One region of the Variovorax sp. CCNWLW225 genome, then DNA from elsewhere that is predicted to be linked to it. Evidence: predicted binding sites of a transcription regulator. Region 1 holds the regulator's gene; each other region holds the start of a gene.

Region 1 (4,994 bases):
CGGCCAGCAGCGCCCAGAGCGCGCCCCGGGGCGAAGGCCGGTTCACTGAAGGACCTTCGCCTTCGGCTGCGGTACTCGCCTTGGGGCGGCCCGGCGGCTCATGAAATCACCGGCGAACCTGCAGCGCGCCCGGATTCACGATGTTGGTGGGGTTGCCCTTGATGAAGCTCACCACGTTGTCGAAGGCCTGCCCGAAATAGCTCTCGTAGCTGTCTTGCTCCACGTAGCCGATATGCGGTGTGCAGATGCAGTTTTCGAGGCGCAGGAGCGCGTGCCCCTGCAGCGGCGGCTCGCTCTCGAACACGTCGACCGCCGCCAGGCCCGGACGGCCGCGGTTGAGCGCTGCCAGCAGGGCATCGGGTTCGACCAGTTCCGCGCGCGATGTGTTGACGAAGAGCGCCGTCGGCTTCATGCGCGAAAGGTCTTCGAGCGTGACCAGGCCCATGGTTTCTTCGTTCAGCCGCAGGTGCACCGACAGCACATCGGCCGCGGCAAAGAACTCGTGCCGGTTCTGCGCCACCTGGAAGCCGTCGGACCGGGCCTTGGCGCAGCTTGCCTCGCGGCCCCAGATGACGACCTGCATGCCGAAGGCTTGGCCGTAGCGCGCCACCAGCTGGCCGATGCGGCCGTAGCCCCAGATGCAGAGGGTTTTGCCCTTGAGCACCGAGCCCAGACCGAAGTTGGGCGGCATCGAAGCCGACTTGAGCCCCGATTGCTGCCACGCGCCGTGCTTGAGGTTGCTGATGTACTGCGGCAAGCGCCGCATGGCCGCCATGATCAGCGCCCAGGTGAGTTCGGCGGGCGCTTGGGGAGAGCCGGTGCCCTCGGCCACAGCCACACCCCGTTCGGTACACGCTGTGACGTCGATATGGTTGCCCACGCGCCCCGTCTGCGAAATGAGCTTGAGCTTGGGCAGCTTTTCGATCAGCTGGCGCGAGATATGGGTGCGCTCGCGGATCAGCACGATCACGTCGGCGTCCTTCAGGCGGATTGACAGTTGACCAATGCCCTTGACCGTGTTGGTGTAGACCTTGGCCGCGTACGCGTCCAGCTTGGTGGCGCAGCGCAGCTTGCGCACGGCGTCCTGGTAATCGTCGAGGATCACAATGTTCATGGCGTGCCATTGTGCCTCGCAGCATTGGCATGACGCGCGTGTGAACGTTTGGATACCCGCCCCGGGCAATGGTCACCGGGGGGTGCATGGCCTCAATGCAGGCGTGTGGAAGCGGGCGCGGTGCTCACGGCTTCCATGGCCTCGAGTGCCGCCAGGCGGTCGAGTTCGGCGCAAACGTCGGCCATGCGGCCGGAAATCACCATGCGGTTGGTGCTGCGCTTTTCGCCCTGGAGGCCGTCCACCACGCGAATGACGCGCAGAGGCCGTGCGGGTGCGGGAGCCGCATCAGCCGAGGCGGCTGGACCATGGGTCCGGGCCGTGCATGACGGCCGGACCGCGACGTAGCGCAAGCCTGCGGAAGCACTGCTGCTGTCGTGGCGGCGCGGGCGACGGGCCGGCAGCAGCCGGCTTGCGAGCGATTGCAGCGGCATCCACAAATCAACGATGGCGAGGAGGGCGATTCCCATGTGAACTCCAAAAAAGTCTGAGGTTGAACACAGGCAGGATTTCTTTGATCGGGCGCAACAGGGTGATGGCGACTTAGCGCCATACGCCCGCCACCTGTTGCGACCGGATGGGTGCTGCTTTCGGCAGGCCGCAGGGCCTACATCAGCATGGTGTTGCGAATGAGGCCGACCGCCAGGCCTTCGATTTCGAACGGCTCGCCGGGCTGGACCACGATGGTCGGGTAGTCGGGGTTTTCGGCGTGCAGCTCGATGACCTGCTTGTTGCGCTTGAGGCGCTTGACCGTGACTTCGTCGCCGAGGCGGGCCACCACGATCTGGCCGTTGCGGGCTTCCTTGGTGGCTTGCACCGCCAGCAGGTCGCCGTCCATGATGCCGGCGTCGCGCATGGACATGCCGCGCACCTTCAGCAGGTAGTCGGGCTGGCGCTGGAACAGCGTGTTCTCGACGTAATAGGTCTGGTCGACATGTTCTTGCGCGAGGATGGGCGAACCCGCCGCCACACGGCCGATGAGAGGCAGTGCCAATTGCGCCATGCCGGGCAGCGAAAGCGAGAACTGGTTGTTGCGCGACTCGTTGAGCGAACGCAGCGCATCGCCCTTGAGCCGGATGCCGCGCGAGGTGCCGCTGACGAGTTCGATGACGCCCTTGCGGGCCAGCGCCTGCAGGTGCTCTTCGGCCGCGTTGGCCGACTTGAAGCCCAGCTCATTGGCGATTTCTGCCCGCGTGGGCGGAGCGCCGGTGCGTGCGATGGCGCTCTGGATCAAGTCCAGGATTTGCTGCTGGCGGGCGGTAAGCTTCACGGCGAACTGCATATGTTGTTCCTTGCGGCACTGGCTAGATATCCAGTACCTGTATTTTTAACCAGTTTTTAAAAGTTGGCAAGCCATGGTTAATTCGCTCTCGCCGAGCCTGCGGCGCATTGTGGTTCTGGGAACGGGCGGCACCATTGCGGGCCGTGCCGCCAGCGGTGGCGACAACATCGGCTACACCGCCGGGCAAGTGGGCGTGGCAGACCTGCTCGGCGGCATCGAGGCGCCCGAAGGCCTGGCGCTTGCGGCCGAGCAGGTGGCGCAGCTCGACAGCAAGGACATGGAACCCGACGTCTGGCTGCAGCTCGCCCGGCGTTGCGCTTTCTGGCTGGCCGAGGCCGATGTGGCCGGCGTGGTGATCACGCACGGTACCGACACGCTCGAGGAAACCGCCTTCTTTCTTCAGGCCGTGCTTGCGCCCGGCAAGCCCGTGGTGCTGACCTGCGCCATGCGCCCGGCCAGTTCGCTTTCGCCCGATGGCCCGCAGAACGTGCGCGACGCCATCGCGGTGGCAGCCACGCCGGCCGCCCGAGGTGTGACGGTGGTCTGCGCAGGCGCAATCCACAGTGCCTTCGATGTGCAGAAGGTGCACACCTATCGGCAGGATGCGTTTGCTTCGGGCGATGCCGGTCCGGTGGGCTATGTGGAGGAGGGGGCGGTACGGCGGGTGCGGGACTGGCCTGAGTCGCCGGCGCGCTCGAAGCTTCTCGAAGCCGGCGAAGGCGCGGCGATGCAATGGCCGAGGGTCGAAATCCTCACCAGCCACGCCGGTGCGACCGGCGCCATCGTCGACTTGCTGCTTCAGGAGCGGGCGATGGGCGTCGTCGCCGAGCCGATGCGCGGGCTGGTGCTGGCCGCAACTGGCAACGGCACGGTGCACCATGCGCTGGAGGCTGCCGCGCTTCGCGCGCAGGATGCGGGCGTCGCCGTGCTGCGCGCCACACGTTGCGCGAGCGGGCGCATTCTTCCGAGGCCTGATGACAAGCTGCGCGATGCCGGTGCTTTGACGCCGGTCAAGGCACGGATCGCGTTGATGCTGGAACTGATCGGAACAGCCGCCTGAGGGCCGCGGGCACAAGCGGGCAGGCGCGCAAGCTGCCATGGCAACCCGCCTGCCTGCTGAACTTCAGTTGCTCAGTGCAGCCAGTGCGCGCTGGGTGATCTCTTCGACCGTGCCGACGCCCTTGATGGCGCGGTATTTAGGCGCCGAGGCCGGATCGGCCTTGGCCCAGGCCGAGTAGTAGTCGACCAGCGGACGCGTCTGCTGGCTGTACACCTCGAGCCGCTTGCGCACGGTTTCTTCCTCGTCGTCCTTGCGCTGGATCAGTTCTTCGCCCGTGATGTCGTCCTTGCCCTCGACCTTCGGCGGATTGAACTTCACGTGATAGATGCGGCCCGATGCGGGGTGCGAGCGGCGGCCGCTCATGCGTTCGATGATGTCGCTGAAGGGCACGTCGATTTCGAGCACGTAGTCGAGCTTGACGCCCGCTGCCTTCATCGCGTCCGCCTGCGGAATGGTGCGCGGGAAGCCGTCGAACAGGAAGCCGTCGGCGCAATCGGGTTGCGCGATGCGTTCCTTCACGAGGTTGATGATGAGGTCGTCGCTCACCAGGCCACCCGATTCCATGACCGCCTTGGCTTGCTGGCCGAGCGGTGTGCCGGCCTTGACGGCTGCGCGCAGCATGTCGCCGGTCGAAATTTGAGGAATGCCGTACTTCTGGCAAATGAAGGCCGCTTGCGTGCCTTTGCCCGCCCCGGGCGCGCCCAGCAAAATTAGTCTCATGGTGTCCTCGGACGGTTCTTAGATCTTGTGTCGCGCCAAGCGCCGGCCCGGGAGCCGTGCAAGGCGGAATTGCGTCGAGGATAGCATGCGTGAGCGTGAAGAATTTCCGTTACAGCCACCCTGTGGCGCACGCTTCAGGGTGTCGGCTTGGCTGCGAACAGTGCGCGCACGCGGGCCAGGTCTTCTGGAGTGTCGATGCCCGGTCCGGGAGCCGCGTGGGTGACATGCACAGCGATGCGATGCCCGTGCCAGAGCGCTCGCAGTTGCTCCAGCGCCTCGGTCGCCTCGACCGGAGCCGGCGGCAAGGAAGGGAATTGGCGCACGAAACCCGCGCGATACCCGTAGATGCCGATGTGGCGCAGCGGAGCCGGACTGGGCAGCGCCGTCGGCACGCGGTTGACGGCGCCGTCACGCCACCACGGAACGGGGGCGCGGCTGAAGTACAGCGCGTTGCCTTGCGCATCGAGCACCGCCTTCACCACGTTCGGGTTCAGGAAGTCGTCGAGCGAATCGATCTCATGGGCCGCGGTACTCATGGCGGCTTCCGGACGAAGGGCGAGCGCCGACGCAACAGCGTCGATCAACGCAGGGTCGATCAGCGGCTCGTCGCCTTGCACATTGACGACGATGTCGTCGCCGTCGAGTGCGAGTTGTTCGCAGGCCTCGGCAAGGCGGTCGGTGCCGCTCGGATGGTCCTGGCGCGTGAGGATGGCCTCCACGCCGTGCTGCTTGCAGGCTGTGACGATGGAAAGGTCGTCCGCGGCAACCACCACCCGCAGCGCGGTCGATTGGCTCGCGCGCTGTGCCACGCGCACCACCAT
Region 2 (4,994 bases), on a different contig from region 1:
CGCCCAGCCCAGCTGCGCCATTGCGCGATCGAGCAGCTGGCCCGCGGGCCCGACGAAAGGGCGGCCCGCCAGGTCTTCCTGGTCGCCGGCTTGTTCGCCGACCAGCATGTGCGTGGCGCCGAGCGGGCCTTCGCCGCACACGGCCTGCGTGGCGAGCGCGCCGATGGGGCAATCGCGGCAAGCGTGCGCCGCCGCGCGCAGCTCGCCCAGGTCAGCCGGCGCCACGCCCGCCGCCGGCCGCAGGTGCAGCGCGATGGGCGCGCGGATGCGGCGCGGCGCGGTGGGCGACGCCTCGATCATCGACTGGCTGCGCGCCGTGGCCGCTTCGGCCAGCGGCTGGATGAGCGCGGCCTCGGGCAGGTTGTGCCAGTAGCGGCGCGGCATTTCGCGCCGCATCATCGCGAGCTTGAGCCGCGCCGGGTTGAAGATGTGTTCGTAGTAGGTGAGCCAGAGTTGCTCGCCGGCATCGGGCGGCGGCTTCTCGCGGCGGTCGGCGCCGCCCTGGAAGGCAAGCGCCTGGCCGTTCCATTCGACACAGCGCTCGGGCGTGAGGATGGCCCAGCGCATCTGCGCGAAGCGCCGCGCAAAGAACGGCGCGTTGGCCTCGACGATGCGGTGCTCGGGCTCGAACCACGCCACGTGGCGCTCCAGGCCGTCGTCGCCCAGCACGCGGGTGAAGCGCACGAAGGCTCGCATCTTGTGGATGTCGCGGTGCACGGCCTTGGCCATCTGCCGGGCCTGCATCAGGTCGGCGTCGAGCGGATCGTGCCGCAACGCGGGCTCGTGCGAAAGGCGCCACAGCAGCCGGTACAGCAAAGCAAAGCGCTGCGGGTCGCGGTGCAGGATGACGTCGCCGCACAATTCGACGAACCATGCGGGCACGGGCTGCCGCTCTGCGGCGGTAGCAAGCGCCGCCGGCGGCGCGGCATCGTGCGGAGCGCCGAACAGATCGGCGGCATCGCCGGCGGCCTGCGACGCGTTCCATTCGACGCGGTCCGGCGGCACGCCCGCGGCAAGCAGCTGCCGCGCGTGGCGGCGAAAGGCGTCTAGATCGACCGGGTTGTCGAGCCGCACATGCATGGCAAATGACTCGGCTCAGAACAGCGAGGCTTGCGCCGCGCGCTGCGGCTCCGGCGAAGGCATGGGCGCCCCGCGCGACGGCCGGTGTCCGTCCGCGACGACAAACGGCAGCACCTTGCGCGCCGGCACGTGCAACCGCCGCAGGTCGTCCGCACGCACCCGGCGCACGCGCCGCGCCTGCAGCAGCCGCTCGACGGCTTTCACGCCGAGCCCCGGCACGCGAAGCAGCATTTCGCGCGGCGCATGGTTAAGGTCGACCGGAAAGCGGTCGGCATGCGCGAGCGCCCAGGCCAGCTTGGGATCGACGTCGAGCCGCAGCAGGCCATTGGGCTCGGCCACGATTTCCTGGTGCCCGAAGCCGTAGAAGCGCATGAGCCAGTCGGCCTGGTAGAGCCGGTGCTCGCGCATCAGCGGCGGCGCCGCCAGCGGCAGCGCGCGGGCGGCGTCGGGTATGGGGCTGAACGCTGAGTAGTACACGCGCTTGAGCTTGTAGGCGCCGTAGAGGGTGGCGCTCGAGGCGAGGATCTGCCGGTCGTCGGTGGCATCGGCGCCCACGATCATCTGCGTGCTCTGGCCGGCGGGTGCAAAGGGCGGCGGCTTTGCGGCGGCGGGCGCCGCGCCGGGCAGCGCGCGAATCGGCACCACGCGGCGCGCCTCTTCGCGCGTGTCGTCGATGCGCAGGCGCAGCCGCGCCATCGATCGGCGGATGGCGCTTTCGTCCTTCTCGGGGGCGAGCGCCTGCAAGCCTTCGGTGGTCGGCATTTCGACGTTGATGCTCAGGCGGTCTGCATAGCGGCCGGCGCGCGCAATGAGCTCGTCGCTTGCATCGGGAATGGTCTTCAGGTGGATGTAGCCGCGAAAGTCGTGGTCTTCGCGCAGCGTGCGCGCCACCTCGACCACCTGCTCCATCGTGTGGTCCGGCGACTTGATGATCCCGCTCGACAGGAACAGGCCCTCGATGCAGTTGCGGCGGTAGAAGTCGAGCGTGAGCTGCACCACTTCTTCGACGCGAAAACGCGCGCGCGGCACGTTGCTCGACGCGCGGTTGACGCAGTAGAGGCAGTCGTACTGGCAGTGGTTGGTAAGCAGCACCTTCAGCAGCGAGATGCAGCGCCCGTCCGGCGCGAAGCTGTGGCAGATGCCGGCCCCCTCGGTCGAGCCGATGCCGCGCCCGCCGATGGAGTCGCGCGGCTGCGAGCCGCTGGACGCGCACGAGGCGTCGTACTTGGCGGCGTCCGCGAGGATGGCGAGTTTGCGCTGGAGGTCCACGGGAAACTGGGCACTTAAAATACTGTATGAATATACAGCTTTGAAGGCCGTATGTCTTGAAGAGCGGGGAAAGCGCCCAGGCTTTTCACCCGCTAAAGTCGCGGGCTCTCTTCTTCACCCGTGCGCAGCGATGCGCTTTCCGATGCGCCGCTCACCTGCTCTCTCCGCTTTCTTTGTCCTGCCCCTCGCTGCCCTCGTCCTCGCCGGATGCGCCGCGCGGCCCGCGCCCCGTGTCACCTGGCTCGGCGACGGCGTGTTCAAGTCGCCCAGCCCGCAGGACGCCGAGGCCTACTGCCGCAATTTCGGCGCTCCGATGCGCTATCTCGACCCCAAGGGGTCGCGCGCGCCGGTCGTCGGCGAAGTCACCTACCGCTGCGACTGATCGGCCGGGTCCGTGGCGGGCGGCCGCACCCGCTCCAGAATGAAGTCGATGAAGGTGCGGATCGCCCGCGTGTGCTGCCGGTTCGGCATGTAGAGCATGAACATCTGCGTGCCGAAAATGCTCAGGCGCCAGTCGTCCAGCGTGGTCACCACCTCGCCACGGCGCACGTCGTCCTGCACCACGTAGTCGGGCACCAGGCCGATGCCGAGCCCCGCGAGGATGGCCTGGCGCAGGAACAAGAAGTTTTCTGAAATCAGCGTTGGCTCCAGGATCACCTCGCGCCGGGTCTCACCCTGGTAGGCCGACACGCGCAGTTCCCGGCCGATGACCGCGGCGGTGACCACCGGCGCGCCCTGCAGCTCGTCCAGCTGCACCGGCAGCGGATGCTTCTGCGCATAGTCGCGCGAGGCGCAGGCTACGTAGCGCACCGGCCCCAGCTCCCGCGCCACCAGGTTCTGCGGGGGCTCGGGCACCACGCGGATCGCAATGTCGACCTCGTCGCGCAGCAGGTCCTCGATGCGGTTTTCGAACACCACGTCGAGCACGATGCCGGGGTACTGGCGCTTGAAGTCGATCAGCCAGTCGGCCATGACCAGCTGGCCGTAGCCGCTGGGCACGCTCAGCCGCACGCGGCCCTGCAAGCCCTGGCCCAGCGTGGTGACGGATTCTTTTGCGGCCAGCAGTTCGGTCTGGATGGCGACGCCATGCTGGTAGAGGCGCAGGCCTATCTCGGTGGGCTCGGCGCGGCGGGTGGTGCGCCGCACCAGCTGGGCGCCGACCGAGCGTTCCAGCTGGTTCAGGTGGTAGCTGACGTTGGCACGGCTCATCTTGAGGCGGCGTGCCGCCGCGCTCAGGTTGCCCGCGTCGAGGATTTCCACCAGCAAGGTCAGCGATTGGAGGTCCATGCACCGGATTGTGTCAAAAATCCTTTGACAGTCTGTCAACCCTCTATGCAATTGTCAAAGCCGCGCATCGGGCAAAGAATGCTGGGTTCACCCTGGAACCCGCAAGAGACAAGAGAGACAAGACATGGCCATCACCGACTCCAGCCTTCCCGCGTCTTCTTCCAACCCCGTCAGCTTCGAGCGCGCCCCACATCCGGGCGGCGTGTTCGTGGTGACCATCGACAACCCGCCGGTCAACGCCTTGGGCGTGGATGTGCGCCGCGGCCTGGTGGCCGCCATCGAGGCGGCGGAGGCCGACAGCGCGGCCGCCGCGGTGCTGATCGTCGGTGCGGGCCGCAACTTCATCGCGGGCGCGGACATCCGCGAGTTCGGCAAGACGCCGCAGCCGCCCTCGTTGCCCGAGGTGTGCCTGAAGATCGAGAACTGCACGAAGCCTGTGATTGCCGCCATCCACGGCGCGGCATTGGGCGGCGGGCTTGAAGTGGCGCTGTCGGCGCACTACCGCCTTGCCGCGCCTTCGGCCAAGCTGGGCCTGCCCGAAGTGCAGCTTGGCCTCTTGCCCGGCTCGGGCGGCACGCAGCGCGCGCCGCGCCTTATCGGCGTGAAGCCCGCGCTCGAGCTGATGCTCAGCGGCCGCCATGCGGGTGCGAAGGAAGCACTGTCGCTCGGGCTGGTCGACCGCCTGGGCACCCAGGCCGACGCGCGCGCCGAAGGCCTGGCCTATGCGCAGGAACTCGCCGCCGCCAAGGCACCGGTGCGCCGCACGCGCGAGGCCGCCGGCCTGGCCGATGCCGACGGCAGCCGCGCCGCATTGGAAGCAGCGCGCGCCGACACCGCCAAGAAGAGCCGCGGGCTTTTCTCGCCGATGAAGATCATCGAAGCGGTCGAAGCCGCGCTCACGCTGCCATTCGACGAAGGCATGGCGCTGGAGCGCAAGCTGTTCCTGCAGTGCATCGACAGCCCGCAGCGCGCCGGCCTGATCCACGCCTTCTTCGCCGAGCGCGAAGTGCTGAAGGCGCCCGAAACCAAGGCCGCCAAGCCGCGCGCGCTCGAATCGGCCGGCATCATCGGCGGCGGCACCATGGGCGCGGGCATCGCGGTGGCAATGCTCGACGCGGGCCTGCCCGTGACCATGATCGAGCGCGACGAGCCCAGCCTCGCGCGCGGCCGCCAGCACGTCGAGAAGGTGTACGACGGCCTCATCGCCAAGGGCCGCATGACGCCCGAAGCCAAGGCCGCCGTGATGGCACGCTTCTCGGGCTCCACCTCTTACGACGCGCTCGCGCAGGCCGACATCGTGGTCGAAGCGGTATTCGAAGACATGGGCGTGAAGAAGGCGGTGTTCGCCGAACTCGACC
Region 3 (4,994 bases), on a different contig from region 1:
GCATGGGTACGCCGATGCGGTACGCCCATGCATCGCCCACTTCGGTGGGGCGAATGTCGCGCACATCGTTGAGCTCATGCCACACGCGCTCGGCGGGCGCGGCGATGAAGACCGTGCGCGACGTTTTCGAGATCAGCTCCGGGTTGGGCAACTGCGGCTCGATGGCGCCGAGCAGCAGCGGCAGCACCGCAAAGCTGTAGAGCGCCGGCTTGGGCCAGTTGGTAACGCGGCAGACCAGCCCCATGGCCAGCCCGCCAAGGCTGCCCATGAAGGCGAACATCGGCACGATCACGATGGCGCAGATCATTCCCTCGATGTAGACCAGCAGCGTTCCGACCACGAACAGCGCGGTGGCGACCCAGGGCGCCCAGATGTAGTAGCCCCAGCCGCGCCGCTCGATTCGCTCGGCCATATAGACCGTGACGGCACCGCACACCGCGGGCGCAAGGTAAATGAAGGAGCCCAGCATGGCCGAGAAGCGCTGGCCCGGCAATCCGCTGAAGGCGATGCGCAGCACGAAGGCGGCCGCGGCGCCCACCAGCAGTGGCCAGAACCATGCGAAGGGCATGCGGCGTATTGGCGGCTCCTGCATTTCTGCGGCGCTGGTCGCGGTGGGCGGCAACTCGCGCGGTGTGGCTTCTTCGGGTTCGGTGCTCATGAAGGTTTCTTCTCCTCGTTGTGTTTGCTGTCTTGTTGTTTCGGTGGCGCTTGTTGTCAGCCGCTGCGCCTGGCGGTCACCATGCAGTAGTCGAAGTCGCGCCAGAAAACGCCCAGCACCAGGGCGCAGTAGCTCGCGACGATGTGCTTGCGGCGCCAGGGGCTGAGCTTGCCGCGCGCCTTCCAGAGTTCGGCCAGCGCAAAGCGCGTGGCCAGCGCCGGAATGTGCAGCGCGCTGGGCGCGACGCGCCAGCGCAGCGACTGCACTTTGACGTCTTCGAACCCGTTGTCGCGCAGCGCGGCCACAAAGTCTTCCTTCACGGCCAGCGTGGGCACGGCCCAGCTGTCGGCCCACAGGCGATGGAGCCAGCCGGCTATTCGGCCGGGCTGGCGCCGCAGCAGAAAGCCGTCGACCACCGCCAGCCGAGCGCCGGGCTTCAGCAGGCGTGCCGCCTCGCGCACGAAATCGGCCTTGGCCGTGCCGCTGGCGTAACAGGCGCTCTCCACCGCCCATGCGCCGTCGGCTTGCGCCGCCGGCAGGCCGGTGCGCGTGTAGTCAGCCTCGATGTGCGCCATGCGATCGGCCACGCCGGCCCGGGCGTCGAGCCGGGCGGCGATGCTGTTCTGCACCGCCACGTTCGTGACGGTGACGGCATACAGCGACGGGTCTTCGCTCACCAGCGTGCGCGCGGTGGCGCCGGCGCCGCAGCCCAGGTCGATCACGCAGCGGCGGGGTTGCGCGGCTTCCTGCTTCGAATCTGGAGCATCGGGCTCGTCGAGCTTCAGTGCGCGGCCGACCGCGCGGTTCATCTCAACGAGCATGCCTTCGCGCCGCAGCGGATTGAGCCCGAGCCGCCAGAAGCCGAAGTGCATGTTGTAGCTGGGGCTCCATGCGCGGTAGTCGTCGGCCACCTCGGTGAAGTAGTCCTGCGTGTCCGCGCGTGTGATGGCCGGGTTGGACAGCGGAGCTTCAGGCGTCTGCGCCGCACGGAAATCGGGCTGGAAAACATTGGGCACAAAAAGCTCCTTTTTTCTTTTCAGATTCGGCAATTGCCGCCGGCACATGTGGCCGACGAGCGGGCGGCCTTTCCGGCCAGCAGGGTGACCAGCCAGCGCGGCAGCCGGTAGCGGTTGCGCGCAAGCACCGCATAGGCGCGGTCGGCCAGCGGCGCGACGAGCGGCAGGTCGAGCAGGAAGCTGCCGCTCGGCAGCCCGACGGCATCGCGGCAGGCCCGAATGGCGGGGACGCCCTCGAACACCTGCCCGGTGGCGTCTACCGCGTGAATCGCCGTCATCAGCGCCTCGCGCGGCGCCGGCCCTTCGCTGAAGCCCGGCGGCGAGCAATCGACCAGTTGCAGACGCCCGGCGGCATCGCGCGCCTTCATGCCGTTCATCTCGGCCGCGCAGAGGGCGCAGGTGGCGTCGTAGTAGACGGTGAGGGGGTAGGTGACAGCAGGGTGCATGGTTTTGTTTCGTTATTTCTGTCAAAACAGAAATGATTGGGCAAAAAAAGAGAAGCTCAGATCATCGGCAGGCTGGCGTGATGGGCATCCGGGTCATCGTCGTTTTTCTTCGGTGCCGTGGGCGCCGCCGGAGCTGCATCGCCGCGAACGAACTTCTGCACGCTGGCGCCCAGCGTCAGCACCTTGTCGAGCGTGCCGGGCGAGAGCCGCAGCATTTCGTCGGCCCACGTGGCGAGCTTGCTCATCAGGTCCATGGTGGAGCGAATGCGGTCTTGCGCATCGGCAGGCTCCTTCTGGAAGTCGGGGCTCGAGACGATTTCGCGCAGCACGCGGATGGTGGGATCGAACTCGCGTTCCTTGCGCTCGCGCACCACGGTGCGAAACAGCTCCCACACGTCGACGCTGGTTTCGAAGTAATCGCGGCGGTCGCCGAGGATGTGCGTGACCCGCACCAGGTTCCAGGCCTGCAGTTCCTTCAGGCTGTTGCTCACGTTGGAGCGGGCCACGCCCAAGGTGTCGGAGAGCTCTTCGGCATGCATCGGCTTGCCGTGCGCAAACAGCAGCGCATGAATTTGCGAAACCGTGCGGTTGACACCCCACATGGAGCCCATCTCGCCCCAGTGGAGGACGAACTTGCGTTGGATGTCGGTGAGTTCCATGCCTCGAAGTCTAGGATTTTAGAAATTTCTGTCAATAGAGAAATGCAAATTCATTTGCACATGCCGCTGGTTTGGAATACTGTATGTATAAACAGTAGTTAAAAGAAAGGTGCGCCACATGCCAGCTGCCCACATTCCCATCCACATCATCAAAGGCCGGGGCGCGGCCACGCACTTGGCACATCGCTTTTCGCGTGATGAGCGCAATGCGTTCGACGACGGCTGGGGCACGCTCGAAGAGGGCGCGGCCGAAGCCGAAGGCCTGCTGCCGCTGGCGACAGAGGTGCGCTTCGAAGACGTGAAGTCGGTGCTCAACCAGAACGAATCGCCCGACGTCTCGTTCGATCGTTCGCTCAACCCGTATCGGGGCTGCGAGCACGGCTGCATCTATTGCTTTGCACGGCCCACCCACAGTTACCTCAACCTCTCGCCGGGGCTCGACTTCGAAACCAAGCTCATTGCCAAGCGAAACATCGTCGAGGTGCTGCGTGCTGAACTCGGCCGAAAAAGCTACAAGCCGAGCCATGTCGCCATCGGCACCGCCACCGATTGCTATCAGCCCATCGAGCGCGAACTGCGGCTCACCCGTTCGATCATCGAGCTGCTGCAAGAAACACGGCACCCATTTGCGCTGGTCACCAAATCGAGCGCTGTGGAGCGTGACCTCGACCTGATCGCGCCCATGGCCGCCCAGCACCTGGCCGCGGTGTACGTGACCGTCACCACGCTCGACGGCGAGCTGGCCCGCAAGCTCGAGCCGCGTGCCGCCGCGCCGCATCGGCGGCTGCGCACCATTCGCACCCTGGCCGAGGCGGGCGTGCCGGTGGGGGTGAGCGTGGCGCCGCAGATTCCGTTCGTCAACGAAGACATGGAGCAGGTGCTCGAGGCAGCCTGGGAGGCCGGTGCGCGCAGCGCCTTCTACACGGTGATCCGCCTGCCGTGGGAGGTGGCGCCGCTCTTCAAGGAGTGGCTGGCGTTGCACTACCCGCAGCGGGCGGACCGCATCATGGCGCGCATCCACGAAATGCGCGGCGGCAAGGACTACGACGCCGACTTTGCCACGCGCATGAAGGGCACCGGCCTCTGGGCCGACCTGATCCGCCAGCGCTTCGAGAAGGCGGCAAACCGCATCGGCTTCAACCGCGAACGCATTCCGCTCGACCTGGGCGCCTTTCGGCCGCCGGGTGCGGCGGGGCAGGGCAGTCTTTTCTGAGGGCTGGTCCCGTGCGGCCTGCAGCCGGGCATCGCATCAAATCCGCTTCAAAATAAGCGGTAGATTCAACCCACCGGCGGCATCGGCCGTCCGGCCTTGGCTGCAAAGGTACGCATGAACGGGATATGGATAGTGGTGATGGGAGTTTCAGGCTGCGGCAAATCGAGCCTGGGGGCGGCGCTTGCGACCGCCTTTGCGCTGCCGCTGATCGAAGGGGACGACCACCACCCTGCGTCGAACGTCGAAAAAATGCGCCAGGGCATCCCCTTGACCGATGCCGACCGCGCCGGCTGGCTTGCCACGCTGGGCCGTGCGCTTGCCGACAAGCCGCAGGGCGCGGTGCTGACTTGCTCTGCGCTCAAGCGCGCTTACCGCGAGCAACTGCGTGCGGCCGTGCCGGACCTGCGGTTCGTGTTCATGGCCATCGAACGCGACGAGGCCGAGCGGCGCGTGGCCGCGCGTGCGGGCGCGGGCGAGCACATGTTCCCGGCCAGCCTGGTGGCCAACCAGTTCGCCACGCTCGAATCGCCGGTGGGCGAGGCCGGCGTGGTCGCTGTCGACGCGACCGCACCGCTGCCGGAACTGGTGGCGCAGGTGAAGCGCGAAATCCCTGAAGCTGCGCAGGGGTAGGGCGCAGGCCCCTCTGCGCGGCGCGCCCGCGTTAGATCACTTCAGGCCAGTTGGTATGGAAGAACTCGCCCGCGGGCTTGTCGACCCGCTCATAGGTGTGCGCGCCGAAGAAGTCGCGCTGTGCCTGCAGCAGGTTTGCCGATAGGCGCTCGGTGCGATAGCTGTCGTAATAGGCCAGCGACGCGCTGAACGCCGGCACCGGAATGCCGTTGCTCACCGCCAGCGCCACCATGTCGCGCCAGTTCTGCTGCGTGCGGTTGAGCAGGTCCTTGAAGAAAGGGTCGAGCATCAGGTTGCCCAAACCAGGATCGGTACGGTAGGCGTCGGTGATGCGATTCAGGAAGCGCGCGCGAATGATGCAGCCGCCGCGCC
Region 4 (4,994 bases), on a different contig from region 1:
GCCGGCGAGCACCAGATGGGCATGCTGGGCTGGACCGGCGACAACGGCGACCCGGACAACTTCCTCTACACGCTGCTGGGTTGCGCCTCGGCGCAATCGGCGAGCGGCAGCAACATCTCCAAGTTCTGCTACCAGCCCTACGAAGACCTCGTGCTGAAGGCCAAGACCGCAACCAAGCAGGCCGACCGCGATGCGCTCTACAAGAAGGCGCAAGTCATCTTCAAGGAGCAGGCGCCATGGTTCACCATCGCGCATGCGGTGCAGCTGAAGCCGGTGCGCAAGGAAGTGGTCGACTTCAAGCTCAGCCCGTTCGGCCGCCACACCTTCTACGGCGTGGACATCAAGTAGCCGATGAGCGCACCCGTTGCCATCGTCGCAGCCATGCATGAGGAGCTGAGCGCGCTCCTTGCGCAGATGCCCGACGAGCAGCGCGTGCGCGCGGCGGGGCGCGACTTCTGGATCGGCCATTTGCACGGCCAGCCGGTGGTTGCGGTGCTGTCGCGCATCGGCAAGGTGGCCGCGGCGGTCACGGCCACGGTGCTGCTCGAACGCTTCGGCGTGCGGGCCATCGTGTTCACGGGCGTTGCCGGCGGGCTTGCGCCCGGCGTGAACGTGGGCGACGTGGTGGTCGCGTCGGAACTGCTGCAGCACGACCTCGATGCCTCGCCGATCTTTCCGAAGTACGAAGTGCCGCTCATGGGCATGGCGCGCTTCACGGCCGATGCGGCCATCGCCGACGCGCTTTCTGTCGTGGCGGCGGAGGTGCTGAGCGATCCGGCTGCATTGATCGGCCGGCAGGCGCTCGACGAGTTCGGCATTGAAGCGCCCAGGGTCCATCGCGGCCTGCTGGTGAGCGGTGACCGCTTCGTATCGACCACGGCCGAAAGCGAAGCATTGCGACGGGATCTTCCCGATGCACTGGCGGTGGAAATGGAAGGCGCCGCGATGGCGCAGGTGTGCCACGACTACGGCGTGCCGTTCGCGGCCATGCGCACCATCTCGGACCGCGCCGACGATGCGGCGCATGGCGACTTCGCGCGCTTTGTCGTCGAGGTGGCGAGCCGCTACAGCCTCGCGCTGATCGGCGCGTGGCTGGCTGCGCTGCCGCCTTCCGGCGAAGCGCCCGCTGCTACTTGAGCTACTTGAGCCAGCCGCGCCGGCGGAAGTACCACATCGGCACCAGCGCGCTGGCCGCCATCAGCGCTAGCGCATACGGATAGCCCAGCGACCAGTCGAGCTCGGGCATGAACTTGAAGTTCATGCCGTAGATGCTCGCGATCAGCGTGGGCGGCAGCAGCGCCACGCTCGCCACCGAGAAGATCTTGATGGTCTTGTTCTGGTTGATGTTGATGAAACCGACGGTCGCATCCATCAGGAAGTTGATCTTGTCGAACAGGAAGGCCGTATGGTTGTCCAGCGACTCGATGTCGCGCAGGATCTGACGGGCCTCTTCGAACTGTTCGGCATTGAGCATTCGGCTGCGCATCATGAAGCTCACCGCGCGGCGCGTGTCCATCACGTTGCGGCGGATGCGGCCGTTCAAGTCTTCCTGCCGCGCAATGGCGCCCAGCACCTCGCCGGCCAGCTCGTCGCTCACGTTGCCTTCGAGCACCTTCTTGCCGGCAATCTCCAGCTCGTCGTAGATGTTCTCGAGCGTGTCGGCCGAGTATTCGGCGTCGGCGTCGAACAGCTTGAGCAGCACTTCCTTCGCGTCTTCGATCAGCCCCGGCGCGCGGCGCGCACGCATGCGCAGCAGGCGGAACACCGGCACGTCTTCGTCGTGAATCGAGAACAGCACGCCGCGGCTGCGAAGCTCGGTGTTGTGCTGGTTCAGGATGAACGCCACGCGCACCGAGCGCGGGTCTTCGTCGTCGTCGATGAGAAAGTCGGAGCGGATGTGCAGCTCGCCGTTGTCTTCTTCATAGAAGCGCGCCGATTCCTCGATGTCCTCGTCCATCGCGTCTTCGGGAATCGAGAGGCCGTAGTACTGCTTGATCCAGCGCTTTTCCTCGAGCGTGGGCGATTCGAGGTCGACCCAGATCGGCTGGAACTTGGAAAGCTCCTCCAGCGATTCGATCTCTTCCTGGACGAGGCGACCGTTGGCGAGCGTAAATATATTGAGCATGGCTCACTCCCGTGAAATGACTGAGGCGATGGGGCGAGGGAGGGGCGCTTTCAAATCCCAGGCCCGGCAAGCAGGCGTCAGAGGGGAGTTGAAAGCTGCCGAGACGGGGCGGTTTCCATGGTGCGGTCTCCAGTTGCAGCGAGGCGCGATTATGTCATCGGCCATATGACGGCAGCCTCGCCGATCTGGATGGACATACAGTAAAGTCACGGGCATGCAGACCGCTGCGCTCCCCGTTTTTTCTGCCCCCGGTGCCACGCAGGCCGAGCGCCTGGCCGCCGCGCTTGGCGCGCTCAACGACGAGCAGCGCGCCGCGGTCGAGCATGGCGTGGGCACCCTGGTCGGCCGCGACGAGCGTCCGCTACTGGTGATTGCCGGTGCGGGCTCCGGCAAGACCAGCACCCTGGCGCACCGTGTGGCGCACCTGATCGCCGGCGGCGTCGATCCGCAGCGCCTGCTGCTCCTGACCTTTTCGCGCCGCGCCGCACAAGAGATGGAGCGCCGCGCGGGCCAGGTGCTGGCGCGCGTGCTGGGGCTCAAGTCCGAAAAGCCGCCGGCGCTGCCCTGGGCCGGCACTTTCCACGGCATCGGCGCGCGCTTGCTGCGCGAATACGCCGCCCACATCGGCTTGAACGACAACTTCACCATTCACGACCGGGGCGACGCCGAAGACCTGATGGGCCTGGTGCGCCACGAGTTCGGCCTGTCGACCAGCGTGAACCGCTTTCCGCGCAAGGGCACGTGTCTTTCGATCTACTCGCGTTGCGTCAACACGCGGGCGCCGCTGGCCCAGGTGCTGTCCGAAGCCTTTCCCTGGTGCGCCGAGTGGGAAGCCGAGCTCAAGCGCCTGTTCGGCGCCTACGTGGAAGCCAAGCAGCAGCAGAACGTGCTCGACTACGACGACCTGTTGCTCTACTGGGCCGGAATGGTGGCGGAGCCTGCGCTGGCCGACCTGATCGGCGCGCGCTTCGACCACGTACTGGTCGATGAATACCAGGACACCAACCTGCTCCAGGCCTCGATTCTTCTTGCGCTCAAACCCGACGGACGCGGCGTGACGGTGGTGGGCGACGATGCGCAGTCGATCTACTCTTTTCGGGGCGCAACGGTCCGTAACATCCTCGACTTTCCCTCACAGTTTTCGCAGGCTGCGCGCGTCGTCACGCTGGAGCGCAACTACCGCTCGACGCAGCCGATCCTCGACGTCTCGAACCGGGTCATCGCGCAAGCCGCCGAACGGCATGCCAAGACGCTCTGGACCGACAAGCCGTCCGCGGGCCGGCCGCAACTGGTGCTGGTGCCCGACGAGGCACAGCAAGCCGTGTGGGTGGCCGACAAGGTGCTGGAGCACCGCGAAGGCGGCCTCGCGCTCAAGTCGCAAGCGGTGCTTTTTCGCACCTCCACGCACAGCGCGCCGCTCGAGCTCGAATTGGCGCGCCGCAACATTCCGTTCGTGAAATACGGCGGCCTCAAGTTCCTCGAGGCCTCGCACGTCAAAGACTTGCTCGCGGTGCTGCGCTTCGCCGAAAACCCCCGCGGGCGCATGGCGGGGTTTCGCGTGACGCAGCTCATTCCGGGCATCGGCCCCGCCACCGGCGCACGGCTGCTCGACGCCATGGACCAGGCGGCCGACCCGGCCGCGGCCGTGCGCGACTTCGTGCCGCCGGCCGCGGCGCGCGCCGAGTGGACGGTGTTCGCGGAGGCGTATGCCGCGCTGCGCACGCCCTCGCTGCCATGGCCCGCCGATGTGGACCTGGCGGTTCGCTGGTACTTGCCGCACCTGGAGCGGCTGTATGACGACACCTCGGGCGTGCGGCGCGGCGATATCGAGCAGCTTGCGCGGCTTGCGGCGGGCTACGGCTCGCGCGAGCGCTTCCTGACCGAGCTCACGCTCGATCCGCCCGAAGCCACCAGCGACCGCCCGGGGCCGCCGTTGCTCGACGAGGACTACCTGATCCTCTCGACCATCCATTCGGCCAAGGGACAGGAGTGGAACTCGGTGCATGTGCTCAACGTGGTCGACGGTTGCCTGCCGGCCGACGTGGCGCAGAGCGCGCACGAGCTCGAAGAGGAGCGGCGCCTGCTCTATGTGGCGATGACCCGCGCACGCGACCACCTGCATTTGCTGGTGCCGCAGCGCTTCTACGTCACGCAGCAGGCCGTGCGCGGCGACCGGCATCTCTATGCCAACCGCACGCGTTTCATTTCCGAGCGCGACCTTGCGGGCTTCGAGCAACAGACCTGGCCGCCCCCGCCGGAGCGGCCGCCCGCCGTGCCGCCGCCAGCCGCGGTGATCGACCTGCGCAACCGCATGCGCGCCGCCTGGAACTGAAGACAAGGTCAGATTTCGCCTGTAACCGGGCGAGGAGCCAGCGCGACCCCCCGGGCAACTCAGGTATTGCAATACCGTGACAGCTTGGGCATAGTGAATCGACCTTCTCCTCTTTCTCTTCTTCTCTTTCTCTCCCCCGCACCCATTTCATCTGTATGTCGCCGGCCACGCTTCATTCCGGAGTGCTGGCCATTTCCCCAACCGTCAATTCCAGGAGGTCTTTCATGAATTTGACGATCAGCGGTCATCACCTCGACGTCACACCTGCCTTGCGCACTTACGTCACGAGCAAGCTGGACCGGATCACTCGGCATTTCGACCAGGTGGTCGATGTCAAGGTGATCCTTACGGTGGAAAAGCAGAAGGAAAAGGAACGCCGGCAAAAGGCGGAATGCAACATTCACGTCAAAGGCAATGACATGTTCGCGGAATCGAGCCACGCTGATCTCTACGCCGCGGTCGATGAGCTGGTCGACAAGCTCGACCGGCAAGTGGTGCGCCACAAGGACCGCCTGCAAGACCACCATCACGCGGCGC

What was found. Region 1 encodes LexA, which represses DNA repair genes until DNA is damaged. Its sites were predicted from a motif close to ACTGTATNNNNATACAGT; they were not measured.
Region 2: a site for LexA is predicted at 2,371-2,388, ahead of V9L20_RS16805 (putative DNA modification/repair radical SAM protein). Genes of this name have one in related genera too.
Region 3: a site for LexA is predicted at 2,858-2,875, ahead of V9L20_RS02175 (PA0069 family radical SAM protein). Genes of this name have one in related genera too.
Region 4: a site for LexA is predicted at 2,310-2,327, ahead of V9L20_RS10230 (ATP-dependent helicase). Genes of this name have one in related genera too.

Annotation. Positions count from the first base shown of each region.
Region 1 covers NZ_JBBCBV010000011.1:4,168-9,161, reverse strand. The annotation lists gene V9L20_RS17910 (MFS transporter) at 1-46, opposite strand, end outside; gene V9L20_RS17905 (D-2-hydroxyacid dehydrogenase family protein) at 107-1,114, opposite strand; gene V9L20_RS17900 (hypothetical protein) at 1,207-1,581, opposite strand; gene lexA (transcriptional repressor LexA) at 1,719-2,393, opposite strand; gene V9L20_RS17890 (asparaginase) at 2,467-3,453, shown strand; gene adk (adenylate kinase) at 3,517-4,173, opposite strand; gene kdsB (3-deoxy-manno-octulosonate cytidylyltransferase) at 4,308-4,994, opposite strand, start outside.
Region 2 covers NZ_JBBCBV010000009.1:159,195-164,188, forward strand. The annotation lists gene V9L20_RS16800 (UdgX family uracil-DNA binding protein) at 1-1,080, opposite strand, end outside; gene V9L20_RS16805 (putative DNA modification/repair radical SAM protein) at 1,096-2,349, opposite strand; gene V9L20_RS16810 (hypothetical protein) at 2,603-2,731, shown strand; gene V9L20_RS16815 (LysR family transcriptional regulator) at 2,716-3,636, opposite strand; gene V9L20_RS16820 (3-hydroxyacyl-CoA dehydrogenase NAD-binding domain-containing protein) at 3,761-4,994, shown strand, end outside.
Region 3 covers NZ_JBBCBV010000001.1:429,199-434,192, reverse strand. The annotation lists gene V9L20_RS02195 (SRPBCC domain-containing protein) at 1-658, opposite strand, end outside; gene V9L20_RS02190 (SAM-dependent methyltransferase) at 715-1,674, opposite strand; gene V9L20_RS02185 (thiol-disulfide oxidoreductase DCC family protein) at 1,695-2,120, opposite strand; gene V9L20_RS02180 (GbsR/MarR family transcriptional regulator) at 2,177-2,779, opposite strand; gene V9L20_RS02175 (PA0069 family radical SAM protein) at 2,898-3,992, shown strand; gene V9L20_RS02170 (gluconokinase) at 4,131-4,622, shown strand; gene gnd (decarboxylating NADP(+)-dependent phosphogluconate dehydrogenase) at 4,654-4,994, opposite strand, start outside.
Region 4 covers NZ_JBBCBV010000004.1:127,884-132,877, reverse strand. The annotation lists gene V9L20_RS10245 (ABC transporter substrate-binding protein) at 1-348, shown strand, start outside; gene V9L20_RS10240 (5'-methylthioadenosine/adenosylhomocysteine nucleosidase) at 352-1,137, shown strand; gene corA (magnesium/cobalt transporter CorA) at 1,139-2,125, opposite strand; gene V9L20_RS10230 (ATP-dependent helicase) at 2,340-4,457, shown strand; gene hpf (ribosome hibernation-promoting factor, HPF/YfiA family) at 4,682-4,994, shown strand, end outside.